2 regions of the Achromobacter sp. KK8 genome follow, and region 2 is predicted to be linked to the other one. Evidence: riboswitches for the same ligand, from Rfam matches in the RefSeq annotation. Region 2 holds a riboswitch; the other holds the start of a gene.
The links. A riboswitch is a leader RNA that binds a small molecule or an ion and turns the genes downstream of it on or off. The one in region 2 is predicted to bind glycine.
Positions count from the first base shown of each region.

Region 1: it holds a riboswitch for glycine, as region 2 does, so the genes downstream of both, gcvT (glycine cleavage system aminomethyltransferase GcvT) here and ACVN9Z_RS26305 (D-amino acid dehydrogenase) in region 2, are expected to answer to the same signal.

Region 1 covers NZ_CM135178.1:805,821-814,921, forward strand. Annotated here, with positions in the region: gene ACVN9Z_RS03725 (hypothetical protein) at 1-32, shown strand, start outside; gene ACVN9Z_RS03730 (C39 family peptidase) at 120-791, shown strand; gene gcvP (aminomethyl-transferring glycine dehydrogenase) at 926-3,799, opposite strand; gene gcvH (glycine cleavage system protein GcvH) at 3,892-4,269, opposite strand; gene gcvT (glycine cleavage system aminomethyltransferase GcvT) at 4,367-5,467, opposite strand; glycine riboswitch at 5,555-5,677, opposite strand; glycine riboswitch at 5,711-5,803, opposite strand; gene ACVN9Z_RS03750 (ZIP family metal transporter) at 5,873-6,766, opposite strand; gene ACVN9Z_RS03755 (superoxide dismutase) at 6,794-7,408, opposite strand; gene ACVN9Z_RS03760 (BaiN/RdsA family NAD(P)/FAD-dependent oxidoreductase) at 7,617-8,819, opposite strand; gene ACVN9Z_RS03765 (arginine/lysine/ornithine decarboxylase) at 8,837-9,101, opposite strand, start outside.
Region 2 covers NZ_CM135178.1:5,706,137-5,715,237, reverse strand. Annotated here, with positions in the region: gene ACVN9Z_RS26310 (sulfite exporter TauE/SafE family protein) at 1-454, shown strand, start outside; gene ACVN9Z_RS26305 (D-amino acid dehydrogenase) at 506-1,735, opposite strand; glycine riboswitch at 1,780-1,866, opposite strand; glycine riboswitch at 1,868-1,959, opposite strand; gene blaELC (ELC family class C beta-lactamase) at 2,097-3,323, shown strand; gene ACVN9Z_RS26295 (3-hydroxybutyryl-CoA dehydrogenase) at 3,351-4,364, opposite strand; gene ACVN9Z_RS26290 (NAD/NADP octopine/nopaline dehydrogenase family protein) at 4,367-5,464, opposite strand; gene ACVN9Z_RS26285 (AraC-like ligand-binding domain-containing protein) at 5,655-6,647, opposite strand; gene ACVN9Z_RS26280 (spinster family MFS transporter) at 6,810-8,213, shown strand; gene ACVN9Z_RS26275 (CopD family protein) at 8,383-8,808, shown strand; gene ACVN9Z_RS26270 (MetQ/NlpA family ABC transporter substrate-binding protein) at 9,010-9,101, shown strand, end outside.

The DNA of each region.
Region 1 (9,101 bases), 1.5 Mb from region 2:
AAAATATAAAGCGAAAGCAAAAAAAATTATAGTCACCATAGAAAACCAACAACATCAAAATTACTGCCGAGACTACCTCAACAGCCTCGGCAGATTAATGTCCAGCAAAGACAATATTCTTGAAAGCCTGCCTCATCCTTTTTATTGCAATCGCTTGCCGTACGGTTTATGCAGAAATTCCACTGGTCGGCCCGAACGGGCATCTGTATCTCCACCGAGGAGTGCAAGACTGGAAAAGCCAGCGAGACAGAGACATCACCAAGCAAGATTTCGATTTTTCCTGCGGCGCCGCATCAATGGCCACGCTACTTCAAGGCGCATTTGGCTTTTCTATTACTGAGTTGCAGTTGCTGCAATTGATGGACAAGCAAAACGGCAGGGCATCTTTTGAAGACATGGCACAAGCGCTACAGGCGCTCGGATTTCAGGCACAAGGATATTCGGCCACGTTTTCCCAACTCAAGAGCTTGAAGATTCCTGTAATTCTTTATGTGAAGAACAGAAAATATGATCACTTCACTGTCCTACGCGGGATAAACCAGGATACGATCTGGCTTGCTGATCCCAGTGTCGGCAATCAGACGCTAAGCCGCCACCAGTTTTTAGAAATGTGGGAAACTGACTTAACACAGAACGACAACGGAGTCAGGCGGGGCCGGTTTCTGGCGATACTACCGTTAAAATCCGGTATCGATAATGGCGAGCAATTCTTCGACTTAGATCCGAAGAGACAATCACACCCTGCCGTTATACAAATCCCTTCCGGACTAAATCGAAAGAGGTTCCGTTGAAAAGGCAAAACGGATCTATCGCCCCGTAGCCGCCACTCCCAACGAAACCAAGGTTCGCCTAGAGTAAGAGCATTTAGGCGGCGTAGCCTCGCCACGCCGCCATACTCAATCAGATTGCCAAGCCGTCAGCGGCATCAGGCGTAGGCTTCGACCGGCAGGCAGGCGCACACCAGGTTGCGGTCGCCATAGGCGTTGTCCACGCGCGCCACCGGCGGCCAGTACTTGGCGTCGCGCAGCGAAGCCACCGGGTAGGCGGCCTGCTGGCGCGGGTAGTCGTGCAGCCATTCCTCGGCCAGCAGCATCTGCGCGGTGTGCGGCGCGTTCTTCAGGACGTTGTCCTCGCGATCGCGCTCGCCACGCTCGACCTGGGCGATTTCCTCGCGGATCGAGATCATCGCGTCGATGAAGCGGTCCAGCTCGGCCACGCCTTCGGATTCGGTCGGCTCGACCATCAGCGTGCCGGCCACCGGGAAGCTCATGGTGGGGGCATGAAAGCCGTAGTCCATCAGGCGCTTGGCGATGTCCTCGGCGCTGATGTCGCTGGTTTCCTTGAGCGGACGCACGTCCAGGATGCACTCGTGCGCCACGCGGCCGTTGCGGCCCGCGTACAGCACCGGGTAGTGGTCGCGCAGGCGGGTGGCGATGTAGTTGGCGTTCAGGATCGCGACTTCGGTGGCGCGGCGCAGGCCGTCGGCGCCCATCAGCGCGATGTACACGAACGGGATCGGCAGGATGCCGGCCGAGCCGAACGGCGCGGCCGAGACCGGGCCAACCTTGGCTTCGCCGGGCAGCTTGCCCTGCTCGTTGACCACGCCCGGCAGGTACGGCGCCAAGTGCGCGCGCACCGCGACCGGACCGACGCCCGGGCCGCCGCCGCCGTGCGGGATGCAGAAGGTCTTGTGCAGGTTCAAGTGCGACACGTCCGAGCCGAACTTGCCCGGCTTGGCCACGCCCACCATGGCGTTCATGTTGGCGCCGTCCAGGTACACCTGGCCGCCGGCCTGGTGCACCAGGTCGCAGATCTCGGTCACGGCTTCCTCGAACACGCCGTGCGTGGACGGGTAGGTGATCATCAGCGCGGCCAGCTTGTCGCCGACCTGTTCGATCTTGGCGCGCAGGTCGCCCAGGTCGACGTTGCCGTTGGCGTCGGAGGCCACCACCACCACGTCCATGCCGGCCAGTTGCGCCGACGCGGGGTTGGTGCCGTGGGCCGACGACGGGATCAGGCAGACGTTGCGCTGGTGCTGGCCGTTGGCCTGGTGGTAGCCGCGGATCGCCAGCAGGCCGGCGTATTCGCCCTGCGCGCCCGAGTTGGGCTGCAGGCTGATGTTGTCGTAGCCGGTGATCTCGCACAGCGCGGCCGACAGGCGCGTGATCAGCTCGTCATAGCCCTTGCTCTGCGAGGCGGGCGCGAACGGATGCACCAGCGCGAACTCGGGCCAGGTGATGGGAATCATCTCGGCCGTGGCGTTCAGTTTCATGGTGCAGGAGCCCAGCGGGATCATGGTGCGGTCCAGCGCCAGGTCCTTGTCGGCCAGCTTGCGCAGGTAGCGCAGCATGTCGGTTTCCGACTGCACGCTGGAGAACACCGGGTGCTTGAGGATGGCGCTTTCGCGCGCCACGGCGGCGGGAATGCCGCCGGCCGCCTTGGCGTCCAGCGCGTCGATGTCCAGTTCGACGTCATCGCGCTCCAGGCCGGCGGCGAACACGTTCACCAGGGCCTGCAGGTCGGCGGCGGTGACGGTTTCGTCCAGCGACACGGCCAGGCGGGCGCCGTCGACGCGGCGCAGGTTGATGTGCTCGCACTCGGCGGCCGTGATGATGGCGGGCGTGGCCGCGCCGGTTTCCAGCAGCAGCGTGTCGAAGAAGGTGTCGTTGGCGACCTTGATGCCCAGCTTACCGAGTTCGGCGCGCAGGATGGCGGTGTAGCGCTGCACGCGCTCGGCGATGCGGCGGATGCCGGCCGGGCCGTGCCAGACGGCGTACATGCCGGCCATGACGGCCAGCAGCACCTGCGCGGTGCAGATGTTCGAGGTGGCCTTCTCGCGGCGGATGTGCTGTTCGCGCGTCTGCAGCGCCAGGCGCATCGCCGGGTTGCCCTGGGCGTCCTTGGACACACCGACCAGGCGGCCGGCCATGTTGCGCTTGAAGGCGTCCTTGCAAGCCATGAAGCCGGCGTGCGGGCCACCGAAACCGAAAGGCACGCCGAAGCGCTGGGCCGAACCGATGGCGATGTCCGCGCCCCACTCGCCCGGCGCGGCCAGCAGCGCCAGCGCCAGCAGGTCGGTGGCCACGGCCACCACCGCGCCTTGCGCGTGGGCGGTTTCGGCCAGCTTGCGGTAATCAGCCACCGAACCGGTGCTGTGCGGGTACTGCAGCAGCACGCCGAAGCATTCCGGCAGGCCTTCGGCCTCGTCGCCGACGGCGATCTCGATGTCCAGGCCCTCGGCGCGCGTGCGCACGACTTCGATGGTCTGCGGATGCACGTGGCGCGAGATGAAGAACACCGGGCTTTGCGACTTGGCGCTGCGGCGCGCCAGCGTCATGGCTTCGGCGGCGGCGGTGCTTTCATCGAGCAGCGAGGCGTTGGAGATGTCCAGCCCGGTCAGGTCGGCGACCATGGTCTGGTAGTTCAGCAGGGCCTCCAGGCGGCCCTGCGAGATCTCGGGCTGGTACGGCGTGTAGGCCGTGTACCAGGCGGGATTCTCGAGAATGTTGCGCAACACCACGTTGGGCGTCTGCGTGCCGTAGTAACCCTGGCCGATGTAGTTGCGAAAGACCTTGTTGCGGCCGGCGATCTGCTTCAACTCGGCCAGCACGTCGGCTTCGCTGCGCGACGGCGGCAGCGCCAGCGGCGCCTGGCTGCGGATCTTGGGTGGCACGACTTCTTCGATCAGGGCGTCCAGGCTGGGGCTGCCGATGGCGGCAAGCATGGCGGCCTGGTCGGCGTCGGAGGGGCCGATGTGGCGGGGGATGAAGTCGGTGTGGGTGTCTAGGGCGCGCGACATGGGGGGATCTCGAGATGGCGGTGTCGTCGGGAAGGACGGACGGTGATGCATGGACGGGCGGCGGCGCCAGCGCCGCGCCCGCCCTGGCCGGCTTAGCCGTTGGCCACGGCTTCGTAGCCGGCGGCGTCCAGCAGCTTGTCGGCATCGGCGGCGTTGACCGGCTTGATCTTGAAGATCCAGGCGGTGAAGGCCGATTCGTTGATCAGGTTGGGGTTGCTTTCCAGCTCGTCGTTGAACGCGACGATTTCGCCGGCCACGGGCGCGTAGATGTCGGAGGCGGCCTTGACCGACTCGACCACGCCGGCGGTCTCGCCCGCGTTCAGCTTGGCGCCGACCTTGACGTCGCCGACGAAGACCAGGTCACCCAGCTGGTCCTGGGCGGTATCGGTGATGCCGACGACGAACACGTCGCCTTCGGCTTTGACCCATTCATGGGACTCGGTGTACTTGCGATCGGTGGGCAGACTCATGGGAACTCCTGGGGGATTCGGATAAGGAAATGGTGTTGCGCGCCTCGCGCCGGCGGCCGCGCCCCGCAGGGCCGGCCACCGGCGTGAAGCTTCGAGTTTACGAGTGTTCGACGGCTTTGCCGTTACGGACAAACGGCAGCTTGCAGACCAGGGCGGGCACCCACTTGCCGCGGATGTCGACCTCGACCGTGTCGCCCGCGACCACGCCTTGCGGCAGGCGGGCAAAGCCGATCGAAACGCCCAGCGTCGGCGACATGGTGCCGCTGGTGAGTTCGCCCACGCCGTGCGCGGTGCGCACCGCCATGTGGGCGCGCATCACGCCGCGTTCCTGCAGCTTCAGGCCGACGAAGGCGGCGGGCGTGGCGAACTGCTCCAGCGCGTCGCGGCCGATGAAGCGGCGCTCGGGGTTCTTCAGGGACACCGTCCAGGTCAGCGCGGCTTCGCCGGGCTGGGTCAGTTCGTCCATGTCCTGGCCATACAGGTTCATGCCGGCTTCCAGGCGCAGCGTGTCGCGCGCGCCCAGGCCCGCCGGGCGCACGCCCTGGGCCGCCAGGTCGCGCCACAGTTGCACCGCCTCGGCGGCGGGCAGCACGATTTCAAAGCCGTCTTCGCCGGTGTAGCCGGTGCGCGCCACCAGCGTGTCGTCACCGACGCGCGCGGCCACGAACGAGGTCAGCGGCTCGCTGGCAGCCTGCCAGGCCGGGCGCGCGGCCCAGACCTTGGCGCGGGCGTTGGGGCCCTGCACGGCGATCATGGCCAGGTCGCGGCGCGGCGTGATGGTGACGTCGAACTTGCCGGCCTGCTTGACGCGCTGCATCCAGGCCATGTCCTTGTCGGCGGTGCCGGCGTTGACCACCACGCGCCATTCGTCGAGCGCGAAGAAGTACACGATCAGGTCGTCGATGACGCCGCCCTGCGGGTTCAGCATGCAGGTGTAGAGCGCCTTGCCCGGTACGGTCAGCTTGGCGACGTCGTTGGCCACCAGGCGTTGCAGGAAGGCGTAGGCGTCGGGGCCGGTGACGTCGGCGTTGAGCATGTGCGAAACGTCGAACATGCCGGCGTCCTGGCGCACCGCGTGGTGCTCTTCCAGTTGCGAGCCGTAGGCCAGGGGCATATCCCAGCCGCCGAAATCGACCATGCGGGCGCCGGAGGCGATATGTTCTTCGGCCAGCGGGGTGCGTTTGAGGGTTGCGGACATGCGCGGGTACTCCGGAGCGGCAGCGGTGCCAGGGTTACGGAATGCCGCTGGCGGACAGACGGAAAACGCCCGCGCAACGGCTGAATCTTCCGCCCCTCTGTCCTTTTGCCTGAGAGTTGCCCCGCGTGGCGGGTTTGCACCTTCGGCGCCTGGGCTGCTCGCTATGTCCCTGATTGGGCAGCGGCGCCAGGTCTCTCCAGAGTGCTGCTTTGCCGAGTCCGCGCGGTGAAAACCGGGACAGGGCAAGCATGCGCGGTATGGGATACCTGAGCGATTCCGGGCGAATTGCGCCTTCGGCGGCAGCCGCGAACGGCCGCTCTCTCCCGCAACATGCGTGACAGCGCCGAAAGCATACCGCGAAACGCGGTTCCGTTGTTGATCCGCGATCGCCGCCCGGGCGCCGCTTCAGCCCAGCGCCGTGTCCAGCAGCATCATCAGCACGAAGCCCAGCATCAGCCCGCAGGTGGCGTAGACCTCGTGCCCCTTGCGGTGCGATTCGGGGATGATTTCGTGGCTGATCACGAACAACATGGCGCCGGCGGCAAAGCCCAAGCCCCACGGCAGCAGCGCCGCCGACCAGCCCACCACGGCCGCGCCCAGCACCGCGCCCACCGGCTCGACCAGGCCCGACAGCATGCCCAGCGCCACCGCGAACGCGCGCTTGTAGCCCGCGGCGATCAACGCCACGGCCACCACCAGGCCCTCGGGGATGTCCTGGATGGCGATGCCGGTGGCCAGCGCCGTGCCGCGCACCGGATCGTTGCCGGCATAACCGACGCCGATGGCCAGGCCTTCGGGCAGGTTGTGCAGGGTGATGGCGAAGACGAACAGCCAGGTTCGGCGCAGCCGGTGGGCCTCGATGCCTTCGCGACCCTTGATGAAATGCTCATGGGGCAGCAACCGGTCCATCAGCAACAGCGCCGCCGCCCCCAGCAGGATGGCGGCGCCCACCGTCAGGCCGGCGCCCCACGGCCCCGCGCCCTGCGCCTCGGCCGCCGCGATGCCCGGCGCCACCAGCGAGAAGGCGCTGGCGGCCAGCATCACGCCGGCGCCGAAGCCGAACATGCTGTCCTGCATCTTCTGCGGGATGGTGCGCGCGAACAGGATCGGCAGCGTGCCCGCCGCGGTGGCGCCCGCGGCGACCATGCCGCCCAGCAGGGCGTCGGCCACGTGCGGCGCGTGGTCGTTGAAATAGACCCACATCTGGTGCAGGCCCAGGCAGGCGACCAGCACCGCCAGCGTCCAGACACTGACGCTGGTGGCCGCGGGCCGGATGCGATGACGGCTGAAGGTATTCATGGACCGCTGCCCCCGCGCAATGCCGGCTCAGCCCACGGCGGCGGCGTAGCGGCGCGCCACCTCGGGCCAATCGATCACATTGTAGAAGGCGCCGATGTATTCCGGGCGGCGGTTCTGGTACTTGAGATAGTAGGCGTGTTCCCACACGTCCAGGCCCAGGATCGGCGTGTTGCCCTGCATCAGCGGGCTGTCCTGGTTGGCGCTGCTTTCCACCGCCAGCTTGCCGGCGGGCGTCACGCTGAGCCAGGCCCAGCCGCTGCCGAAGCGCGTCAGCGCCGCCTTGGTGAAGGCTTCGCGGAAGGCGGCGTGTCCGCCCAGTTCGGTGTCGATGGCGCGGGCCAGCGCGCCGTCGGGCTCGCCCCCGCCCCGTGGCGACATGACCGACCAGAACAGGCTGTGGTTGGCGTGGCCGCCGCCGTTGTTGCGCACCGCGCCACGGACGGCTTCGGGAAGTTGGTCGATGCGCGCCACCAGGGCCTCGACCGGCTCGTCGGTGGCGATGCCGGCGCCTTCGAGCGCGGCGTTCAGGTTGTTGACGTAGGTCTGGTGGTGCTTGCTGTGATGGATTTCCATCGTCAGCGCGTCGATGTGCGGTTCGAGCGCGTCATAGGCGTAAGGCAGGGGCGGCAAGGTATAGGCCAAGGCGGTCTCCATCAGGCGGCGCCACCGGATGCGGCACAGCTGAATTTGTGAAATACAAATGATAGGTATTTTTATTTGATATCACAACGACAACGTTGCAATGCCCGTCATGCAGTCAGGCTATGGGCCGGACAGGCCTTGGCGGGCAGCACGAAGCGTGCCCGCGCCCGACGGACGGGAAAAGCGTTGGATCAAGCGCCAGGAACGCCTAGAGCGCCTTGCCGCAGGCCACGCCCGAGGCCCAGGCCCACTGGAAGTTGTAGCCGCCCAGCCAGCCGGTGACGTCCACGGTCTCGCCGATGAAGTACAGGCCGGGGGTGGTGCGGGCCTGCATCGATTTCTGGTCCAGGCCGCGCGTATCGACGCCGCCGCGCATGACCTCGGCCTTCTTGTAGCCGGCGGTGCCGCTGGGCACCAGCGTCCATTGGTGGATGTCCTGCGCCAGGGCGCGCAGGGTCTTGTCGGGCGCGTCGGCCAGGCGCAAGGCCGCCAGGCCCGGCTTGCCGCCCTGCTCGGCCAGCTGCAGCCAGCGGTCGGCCAGGCGCTTGGGCCACAGGCCGGCCAGCACCGTATGCAATTGCTGCCGGTTGCCGGACTTGGCCGCCAGCAGTTCGGCCGCCAGGTCGCGCCCCGGCGCCAGGTCGATGACGATGGGCTCGCCCGGTTTCCAGAAGCTGGAGATCTGCAGGATGGCCGGACCCGACAACCCGCGATGGGTGAACAGCAGGTCTTCCAGGAATTCCCCCCGGGCCTTGCCCTGCCCCGTCGCCAGGCTGACCTCCAGCGCCACGCCGGACAGCTCCGCCAGCGGCTGCCAGTGCGCCGCGTCGAAGGTCAGCGGCACCAGCGCCGGCCGCGGCTCGACCACCTTCAGGCCGAACTGGCGCGCCAGCTTCAGGCCGAAGTCGGTGGCGCCCAACTGCGGGATCGCCATGCCGCCCGTGGCCACCACCAGCTTGGCCGCGCGGATCGCGCCCTGGCTGGTGCGCAGCTCGAAGCCCGCCTCGCCATGCGCCACCTCGGCCACCTGGCAGCCCATGCGCCACTGTACGCCGCCGGCATCGCATTCGGCGCGCAGCATCTCGATGATGGATTCGCTGGAATCGTCGCAGAACAGCTGGCCGCGATGCTTCTCGTGCCAGGCGATGCGGTGGCGCTTGAGCAGCGCCAGGAAGTCCTGCGGGGTGTAGCCCGACAACGCCGAGCGGCAGAAATGCGGGTTGTCGGAGAGGAAATTGGCGGGTCCCGCGCCGATGTTGGTGAAGTTGCAACGGCCGCCGCCCGAGATACGGATCTTCTCGGCCAGGCGCTCGGCGTGGTCCACCAGCACCACGCGCAAGCCGCGCTGGCCGGCGACCGCGGCACACATCATGCCGGCGGCGCCGGCACCGAGGACGGCGACATCGAACATCGGGACTCCGGACCTGATCAGTCTTCGATCAGGCAATCAACGTAGTAGCGCTTCTCGCCGTCCGGCCCCACTTCGTCGGCCAGGCCGTGGATGTAGGTTTCGAAGCCGGGGAAGCGTTCGTTGAACTCGCGCGCGAACTGCAGGTACTGGACGATGGTGCGGTTGAAGCGTTCGCCCGGGATCAGCAGCGGGATGCCCGGAGGATACGGCGTCAGCAGCACGCCGGTGACGCGGCCTTCGAGTTGGTCGATGTCGACACGCTCGACCTCGCGGTGCGCCATG
Region 2 (9,101 bases):
GGCGGTGCTGGGCGCGCTGCTGGCGCTGTGGTGTCCGGTCATGCTGATGGCGCAGCGCCTGCCGCGCATCGGCGGCAATCGCTGGGGGGACGGCGCGGTCGGGCTGGTGGGCGGCGTGATGGGCGGCATCGGCGGCTTCGCCGGCAGCGTGCCGACGCTGTGGTGCACGCTGCGCGGTTTCGGCAAGGACACGCAGCGCGCCGTGATCCAGAATTTCAATCTGTCGATGCTGGCCGTGACCATGGCCACCTACCTGGCCACGGGCATCGTCACGCGCGACATGGCGCCCATGTTCGCCGTGGTGGCGCCGGCCATGCTGATCCCCACGCTGCTGGGCACGCGCCTGTACATCGGCATATCGGAAGTCGCGTTCCGCCGCCTGGTGCTGGGGCTGCTGACCTGCTCGGGACTGACACTGCTGGCCTCCTCGGTGCCGCGGCTGCTGGGGTATTGAGGGCCGATCCGCGTCCGGCCCGCTCCCGGCCTGTGCTCTGCCGCAATGGCTTCACGACAGTCCCACTCCTTCCCGCACGCTCGCCGCCAGCATCTGCGCCGTGGCCGCCGACAGCGTCCAGCCCAGGTGCCCATGGCCGGTGTTGTAGAACACGCCGGGCCGCTTGCCGGGGCCGACGCGCGGCATCATGTCGGGCATCATCGGCCGCAACCCGCACCAGGGCACCACGCGCGCCGTGCGCACGCCGGGAAAGTGGCGGCGGGTCCAGTCCACCAGCGGCTGGATGCGTTCGGCGCGGATGTCCAGGTTGAAGCCGTTGAACTCGGCCGTGCCGGCCACGCGGAAACGGTCGCCCAGGCGGCTGGTGACGATCTTGGCGGCCTCGTCCAGCAGGCTCACGCTGGGCGCGGCGGCCTGGCTGGCGGCGTCGTCCAGGTGCACGCTGATCGAATAGCCCTTGACCGGATAGATGTTCAGCCTGTCGCCCAATTGCCGCGCGAACTGGCGGCTGGCGGCGCCGGCGCAGACCACGATGGCGTCGGTCTCGTGCTGTTCGCGCCGCGTGCCGTCCTCGCGCGCCAGGTCCAGCACGTAGGGCAGGCCGTCGCGGCTGATGGCGCGGATGTCGGCATCCTGTTCGAAGCGCACGCCGCGGCGCGCGCAGGCCCGCGCCAGGCCGCTGGTGAACTTGTGGATGTCGCCGGTGGCATCGGACGGCGTGTAGAAGCCGCCGTGGCAGGGCGTTTGCAGCGTCGGCTCGATGCCGCGGATTTCCTCCGGCGTGACCGCGTGCCGCTCCAGCCCGCCTTCGCGCAGCAGCGCGTTGGCGCGGCGCGCGGTCTCGAAGCTGGCGGCATCGTGGTAGATGTGCAGGATGCCGCGGCGCTCCAGGTCGAAATCGATGCCTTCCTCCTCGGCCATGGCGTACAGGTGCTGGCGCGCCTCGATCGCCATGCGCGTGGTGGCGATGGTGTTCTGGCGATAGTTGCGGATCTGCCCCATGAACTGGGCCAGCCATGAATACTTGTGCCAGCTCGGACGCGGATTGAGCAGCAGCGGCGCGTCGTGGCGGCCGAGCCAGCGCAGGCCTTTCAGGATGGTGGCGGCGCTGTTCCAGACTTCGGCATTGCTGGCGGACAACTGGCCGCCGTTGGCGTAGGACGTCTCCATGGCGGGATAGCGCTGACGGTCGTAGACGGTGACGTCGTAGCCCAGTTTGCTCAAGGCGTAGGCGGACGTGACGCCGGTGATACCGGCGCCGATGATGGCGATGCGGGGCATGATGGCTCCAGATGGCGTGGCCACGATCCGATGATCGCGGCACCCCATCTGTCTCTGTACCTGAGAGCTTCACCCGGGCGCGAGGGCGCGGGTTCCCCTTCGGTGGGCGCCAGGCGCCTCTCTCCAGATTGTCTAGACCGCGCAGTCCTGTTGCCTGAGAGTTTCCGGGGCGGTTGCTCCGTCGGCGCCCGCCACGGGGGACGGGACTCTTCTGCGGGGTTTTGAATCGACGCAGTGAGAATAGCCAAAATCTGCCGCGAGCGGGACTCAGGGTTAATACCAGGAAGGAGGCGGATAGGCTCTACACTGGGCGCCAACCCGCGCGGCACGCGCCGGTCAGAAAACGAAAGGACGATCCCGCATGCGCGCTCCGGCAATGTTCCGTATTTCCCTGCTATCCACGACGTTGGCGCTGGCCCTGGCCGGCACCGCCTCGGCCAGCCCGGCCGTTGCGCAAGCGCCCGCCGCCAAGGCAGCCACGGCATCGGCCTCCGCATCCACGCCCGCCAAGGCCGATCGCGCCACCGCCGCCGTCGACGCCGCGGTGGCCGAGGTCATGCGCCAATACGGCATCGACGGCATGGCCATCGGCGTCAGCCACAACGGCGAGCAGCGCTTCTTCAACTATGGCGACGCCTTGCGCCAGCCGCGCCGCGCCGTTTCCAGCGACACCCTGTTCGAACTGGGTTCGATCAGCAAGACCTTCACCGTCACGCTGGCCGCCTACGCGCAGGCCACGGGCCGCCTGTCGCTGGCCGACAGTCCGGCCAAGTGGGTGCCCGAGCTGCAGGGCAGCGAATTCGCCAAGCTGACGCTGGTGAACCTGGCCACGCACACCGCCGGCGGCTTTCCCTTGCAGGTGCCGGACGCGGTCCAGAACACGGCGCAACTGATGGACTACCTCAAGGCCTGGACCCCGCGGTATGCGCCCGGCACGAAGCGCACCTATGCCAACCCTAGCATCGGCATGCTGGGCGTGGTGGCGGCGCGCGCGCTGGGCGAGTCCTACGTGGCGGCGATGGAGCAGCAGCTGTTTCCCAAGCTGGGCCTGCGCGACACCTGGCTGGAAGTGCCGCCGCGCAAGATGCCCGACTACGCCCAGGGCTACGACAAGCAGGACGCGCCGGTGCGCCTGAACCCGGGCGTGCTGGCCGACGAGGCCTACGGCGTGAAGTCCAGCGCCCGCGACATGCTGCGTTTCATCGAGATCAACCTGGGCGCCGCGCCGGTCGACGCCACGCTGCAGCGCGCCATCGCCGAGACCCACACCGGCTATTACCAGTTGGGCGCGATGACGCAGGACCTGATCTGGGAACAGTATCGCTACCCGGTGTCGGTGGACGACCTGGTGCGCGGCAACTCCGCCCAGGTCGCGTTCGAGACCCTGCCGGTCAAGGCCCAGCAACCGCCGCTGGCGCCGCAGCAGGCGGTGTGGGTCAACAAGACCGGCGCCACCAACGGCTTTGGCGCCTACGTGGCGTTCGTGCCGTCGCGCAAGCTCGGCATCGTGATCCTGGCCAACCGCAACTATCCCAACGAGGCGCGGGTGCGGTTGGCGCTGCGGGTGCTCGAGGCGCTGGCGCCGTGAATGCCGCCGCCCGGCGCGCGGCGGCCTTCAGGATCGGGCCGCAGGGGGCGCCTGGCCGGCCGCCCTGGCGCCATCGAACCTCGGCAGCAACCCCATGATCTCCAGCCGCGCGCACAACTCGCCCAGCCGCCGCAGCTTGTACGCTTCGACATCCATGCCGCCATAGTCGTAGAAGCCTTGCCCTTCGCGCAGGCCGTTGCGCCCCTGTTCCATGTTGCGTTCGATGATGGCCGGGGCCGCGAAGCGCGCATCGAGCGCGCCGGACAGGTAGCGCGAGGCGTAGTAGAGGATGTCGCCGCCGCCCCAGTCGATGAACTCCAGCAGGCCCAGCACCGAGAAGCGCAGGCCGAAGCCCAGCCGCACGGCGGTGTCGATGTCCTCGGCGCTGGCCACGCCTTCCTCGACCATGCGGGCCGCCTCGTTCATGGCCAGCGCCTGGATGCGCGGCACGATGTAGCCGGCGGCGGGCGCGCACCGCACCGGCGTCTTGCCGGCCAGGCGCAGCACCGCCAGCAGGTCCTGCAACGCCGCGTCGCTGGTCCGCGGGCCGGGGCTCACCTCCACCAGCGGGATCAGGTAGGCGGGATTGAGCCAGTGCGCGTTCAGGAAGCGGCCGGGCGCGCGCACCATGTCGGCCAGTTCGGTGACCAGGAAGGTCGAGGTGGTGGAGGCGATGACGCTGTCCGGCGCGCAGGCCTCGCCGAGCCAGTCGAAGGTGTCGCGCTTGATGTCCAGTTGCTCGGGCACCGCCTCGAACACCACGCGGGCGCGGGCCAGGTCGGCCAGGGCGTCCTCGCGCGCCACCAGGCGCACGCGGCCCAGCGCGGTGTCGGCCTGGGCCTCGTCCAGCAGGCCCAACCGCACGAGCGTGCCCAGTTCGCGCCGCAGGCCGCCCAGCACGCGGGCGAAGGTTTCGGCGCGCTCGCCGCGCGCGCGCGGCTTGATGTCGATCAGCGTAACGTCCAGTCCGGCATGGATGTATGACAGGGCGATGCCCATGCCCATGCGGCCGGCGCCGACCACGCACAAGGTCCGTTCCATGGTCAGCATCCTTGCGCGAGCAGCGCGACCATGTCGGCGCGCGACAGGGCGTCCAGCCCCAGCGCCTCCAGCGTGCGGCCTTCGGCGTACAGGTCGCGGCCGGTCACGGCCGAGGCCACGCTCAACAGGCCCTGCGCCACCGGCGTGGGCACGCCGGCCCAGCGGCCGGTCGACACCAGGAACGACAGGCCCAGGCGCGTGTCTTCCAGCATGTAGCGGTGCGTGCCCAGGTCGATGGTTTCGCGCCAGTCGCCGCTGTCGGTCAGCTTGCCGTGGGCGCCGCGGCCATACATCCATTCGTCGCCCTCGCTGGCATAGTGGTCGGCCAGCGGAAAATGCGGCGCGGCGTAGCCCAGCGCGGCGCGGATGGCGATGCGTTCGGCGTCCAGCGCGTCGGTCACGCGGCGGATCGACGGCTGCGTGCCCTCGTTGTGGATGTCCCAGCGTTCGAAGTGTTCGAGCGGACCGGCGTTCATCAGGATCAGCGGCGGGTGGATCACCGGGCCGGCGTTCATCAGCGCCCCGGACAGGGCGTCCTCGATCGGTTCGACGCTCGGATAGGCCTGCGCCAGCGTTGCCAGCGCGGAGCCGGCCAGGCGACTAGGGAACACGCCGGTGGGCAGGCGCGTGGCGTAGGCGCTGATGACGACGCGGTCGCCGTGCTTGCGCGCCAGATAGGGCAGGGTGCCGGTCTCGGCAAAGGCGACCTCGGCCGGGTTGCCGGCCTGGCGCAGGGCGCGGGCAAACAGATAGCTGCCGAAGGTGCCGGGCGGCAGGAACACCACCTGGCCGTCGCGCAGGTGCGGCGCCAGCTCGGGCGCCAGCGCCGCATGCGAGGTGGACGGCAGCGGAATCACCAGCAGTTGCGCGCCCGCGGCGGCGGCGGCCAGGTCGGCCGTCAGCTCGATCTGGCCGGGCGCCTCGCCCAGGGCGATACGGCGGGTGCCGCGATAGTCGGTGACTTCCAGGGCGCCGGCGCGGCGCGGGCTGTCGAACGCCGCCGCGTCGCGGCGCCACAGGCGCACCCGATGTCCTTTTTCCGCCAGGTCGGCGGCCGCCGCGTAGCAGCCGTGGCCGCCTCCAATAACGCCGATGCGCATGATCGAGCTCCTTCGTGAGAGCTTCGATCCTAGCGATGGCCGGCACGGCGGACTGCGCCGCAGGCGCAAGCGGAATACGGAATCGGCAAGGGAATGCGCGGCGGGGCGCGGCCCGCTGCGTCGGCAGGCGCGACCCGCCACCGCAATGGGCCTGGCGCCCCGCGCTTGAACAGACCTCGCGCGCCGCCCTTCAACAGGCGCGGGCGCGGCCCTGCCGGAGCGTGTCGGACGGCAGGCAGCCGTAGCGCTTGCGGTAGTGCGTGGCGAAATGGCCGAAGCTGGTCACGCCGCAGCGCAGCAGGATGTCGGTGACGCTGTCGCCGTCGCCGGCGTTGCCCAGCGCCGCGTGCGCCAGCGCCAGGCGGCGGTTGCGCAGGTAGTCGCTGGGGCTCTGCTGCAGGAACTGGGTGAAGCCGTTCTGCAAGGTGCGGATCGAGACGCCGCAATGCGCGGCCAGGTCGGGCAGGGCGATGGGCGCGTCGATGTGGTCTTCGATGTAGTCGCGCGCGCGCCGCACGTGCAGCGGCAGCGGCTGGCGCCGATCGGCGCGCAGCGCCTCGGAATAGTTGTGCGGCAGCTGCATCAGCAGCAGCGAGACCAGGTAGTCGGAAAAGCCCGCCGCCAATGTCTGCGTCACGCCTTCGATGGCGGGGTGCTGGTACAGCCTGCACAGGTAGTCCAGCGTTTCCTGCACCGCCGCCAGGCCGGCCGAACCGGGCGCCGCCTCCAGGTCGAACACCAGCGCCTGGCGCAGCGGACGGTCCAGCAACTGTTGCAGCTGGCGTTCCAGCGCCTGCCGCTCGACCCGCAGGATCAGGCTGCGGCAATCCGGGCCGATGCGCAGCACGCTGCGCTCGGAGGGCGACGAAATGGTCAGGCCGCCTTCGCGCAGGGCCGCGCTGCGCTTGCCCAGCGTGACCTGTCCGGCGCCTTGCAGCGTGACGCGCACCAGGTAGTAGCGGGCGATGTCGCCGGCGTCGATCTCGACCTCGGCGCCATAGTGCAGGTCGAACAGCGCGGCGCTGCCGAAGAACACGCCATACAGGCGCGATTGCAGGGGATCGCCGCGCGCCACGCACATGCGGTGCGACCACAGGTGCTGGCTGACCTGGTAGGTGATCTCGGAAAGATTGCCCGAATCCAGCAGGCAATGGCGTTGCAGCGGATAGGTATCGTGGAACATGCTTTCCTGCGCCCCGGGAATAGCCGTTGCGCGCCCGGTATAGAGCCGGCCGGCGCAAAGGCCTACAACAGATGCAGCCATCGGAATGGCGAACCAGACAGCGGGACGCCGCCACCGCCTCGATGCGGCCGGCGCGATCCCATTGCGATACAAGGGAAGAACATGACGGGCGATACCGGAACCGACGCGGCGCAGAAACGCTATGCCTATGAATGGTATGTCGTCCTGATCTGCATGCTAGCGTACATATTTTCGTTCGTCGACAGGCAGATCCTGGCCCTGATGATCGAACCCATCAAGCGCGACCTGCAGCTCTCGGACACCCAGTTCAGCCTGCTGCACGGGCTGGCCTTCTCGCTGTTCTACGCCTTCATGGGCATCCCCATCGCGCTGCTGGCCGACCGCTATTCGCGGCCCCGCATCATCGCCATCGGCGTGGCCTTCTGGAGCCTGGCGACCGCCGCCTGCGGCCTGTCGAAGAACTTCGGCCAGATGTTCCTGGCGCGCATCGGCGTGGGGGTGGGCGAGGCGGCGCTGTCGCCGGCCACGTATTCGATGCTCAGCGACATGTTCCCGCGCCACAAGCTCGGGCGCGCCGTGGGCATCTATTCGATCGGCTCGTTCATCGGCGGCGGCCTGGCTTTCCTGATCGGCGGCTATGTCATCGACCTGCTCAAGAGCGTGGATAGCGTGCGCCTGCCCGGCGTGGGCGAACTGCGGCCGTGGCAGGTGACGTTCTTCATCGTCGGCCTGCCCGGCGTGCTGGTGGCGCTGCTGATCCTGCTGACCGTGCGCGATCCGCAACGCAAGGGCCTGCGCCACGACGCCGACGGGCGGGTGCAGAAGCCCACCGCGGGCGCATTGTTCCGCTTCCTGGGCCGCCATCGCGGCACCTTCTGCTGCCATTACCTGGGGTTCTCGTTCTACGCCATGATCCTGTTCTGCCTGCTGGGCTGGACGCCGGCCTTCTACATGCGCAAGTTCGGCCTGTCGCCGGTGGAGGCGGGCTACATGCTGGGCACCGTGGTGCTGGTGGCCAACACCGCGGGCGTGTTCTGCGGCGGCTGGCTGATGGACTGGCTGGCGCGGCGCGGCTACAGCGACGCGCCTCTGCGCGCCGGCGTCATCGGCGCGATCGGCATGGCGCTGCCGGCCGTGGCCTTCACCCAGGCGAACGGGTTGTGGCTGTCGGTGGGCCTGCTGCTGCCGGCGATGTTCTTCGCCTCGTTCCCCATGCCGACGTCCACGGCGGCCATGCAGATCCTGCCGCCGAACCAGCTGCGCGCCCAGGTGTCGGCGCTGTTCCTGCTGATCTCCAACCTGGTCGGGTTGGGGCTGGGCACCACGGCGGTGGCGCTGCTGACCGACCGCCTGTTCCGCGACCCGGCGGCGGTGGGGCATTCCATGTCGCTGCTGATCGGCGTGGCCACGCTGCTGTGCATCGGCCTGCTGGCGGCAGGCTGCGGCAAGTACCGGCGCAGCCTGGCGCGGGAAGAAGGCGAGCGCGCCGCACCCGCCGCGCAGGTTGCGGCGCCAGCGCGCGCGCCTGCCGGGCAGACGCCGTGACGCGCGCGATGCCGCAAGCCCGGTGAGGCGGCATACGGCTGCCGCGCCCGCGCCGGGGCGCGGCGGTCAGGCCGGGCCATCCCGGACCGGCGTCCGCCTTTGTCCTGGCGCAAACCTCCAGGCCCCGTCCAGCCCCCCGCGATTCGCCACTGCGGCGATAATCGCGCGCATGACCTACCAATTACTCAAAATGCTGCATGTCGCCGCCGTGGTCGCATGGCTGGGCGGCTCCCTGTTCGTGTCGCTGTTCCTGCTGTCGTCGCAGCCGCCCGACAGCGACGAGGCGCCCAAGGAACGCAAGATGCTGGGCGCCCTGCGCCGCTGGACGCTGTTCGTCACCACGCCGGCGATGGTGCTGGCCTGGCTGGTCGGCCTGCACCTGGCCGTGACCTTCGGCTGGTTCGCCATGACCTGGATCTGGATCAAGATCGCGCTGGCGCTGGTCCTGTCGGGCCTGCTGGGCGTGCAGAGCGCGGCCTTGCGCCGCCAGGCCCAGGGCGGCGCGAAGCGCGCGCCGCTGGTCGACCTGTACGCGCCGCTCACGGTGGTCGCCGCGGCGGTCATCGTGACCCTGGTGGTGGTCAAGCCGTTCTGAGGCCCGGCCTGCGGCGTGGCCACGCGGCGCCGGCATGCCGGGCCGGCGCGCGCCGTCGGCGCGGGGCGCGGCCGCTTATGCGCCGGCGCCATATCCAAACACCCCCGTAATAACGACTCAACGAAGTATTCGTTCGTGGCCGCGGGGGCCATCCCTAGAATCGTCTCCTCATAACCGTATCGACTGAGAGGCGATTTCCATATGACTCCCCGTACTTACAGCGCCCGCGCGGGCACGTTGGCCAAGGCCCTGCTGGGCGCCGTGCTGGCCGCCGCCGCCATGTTCCACGGGCC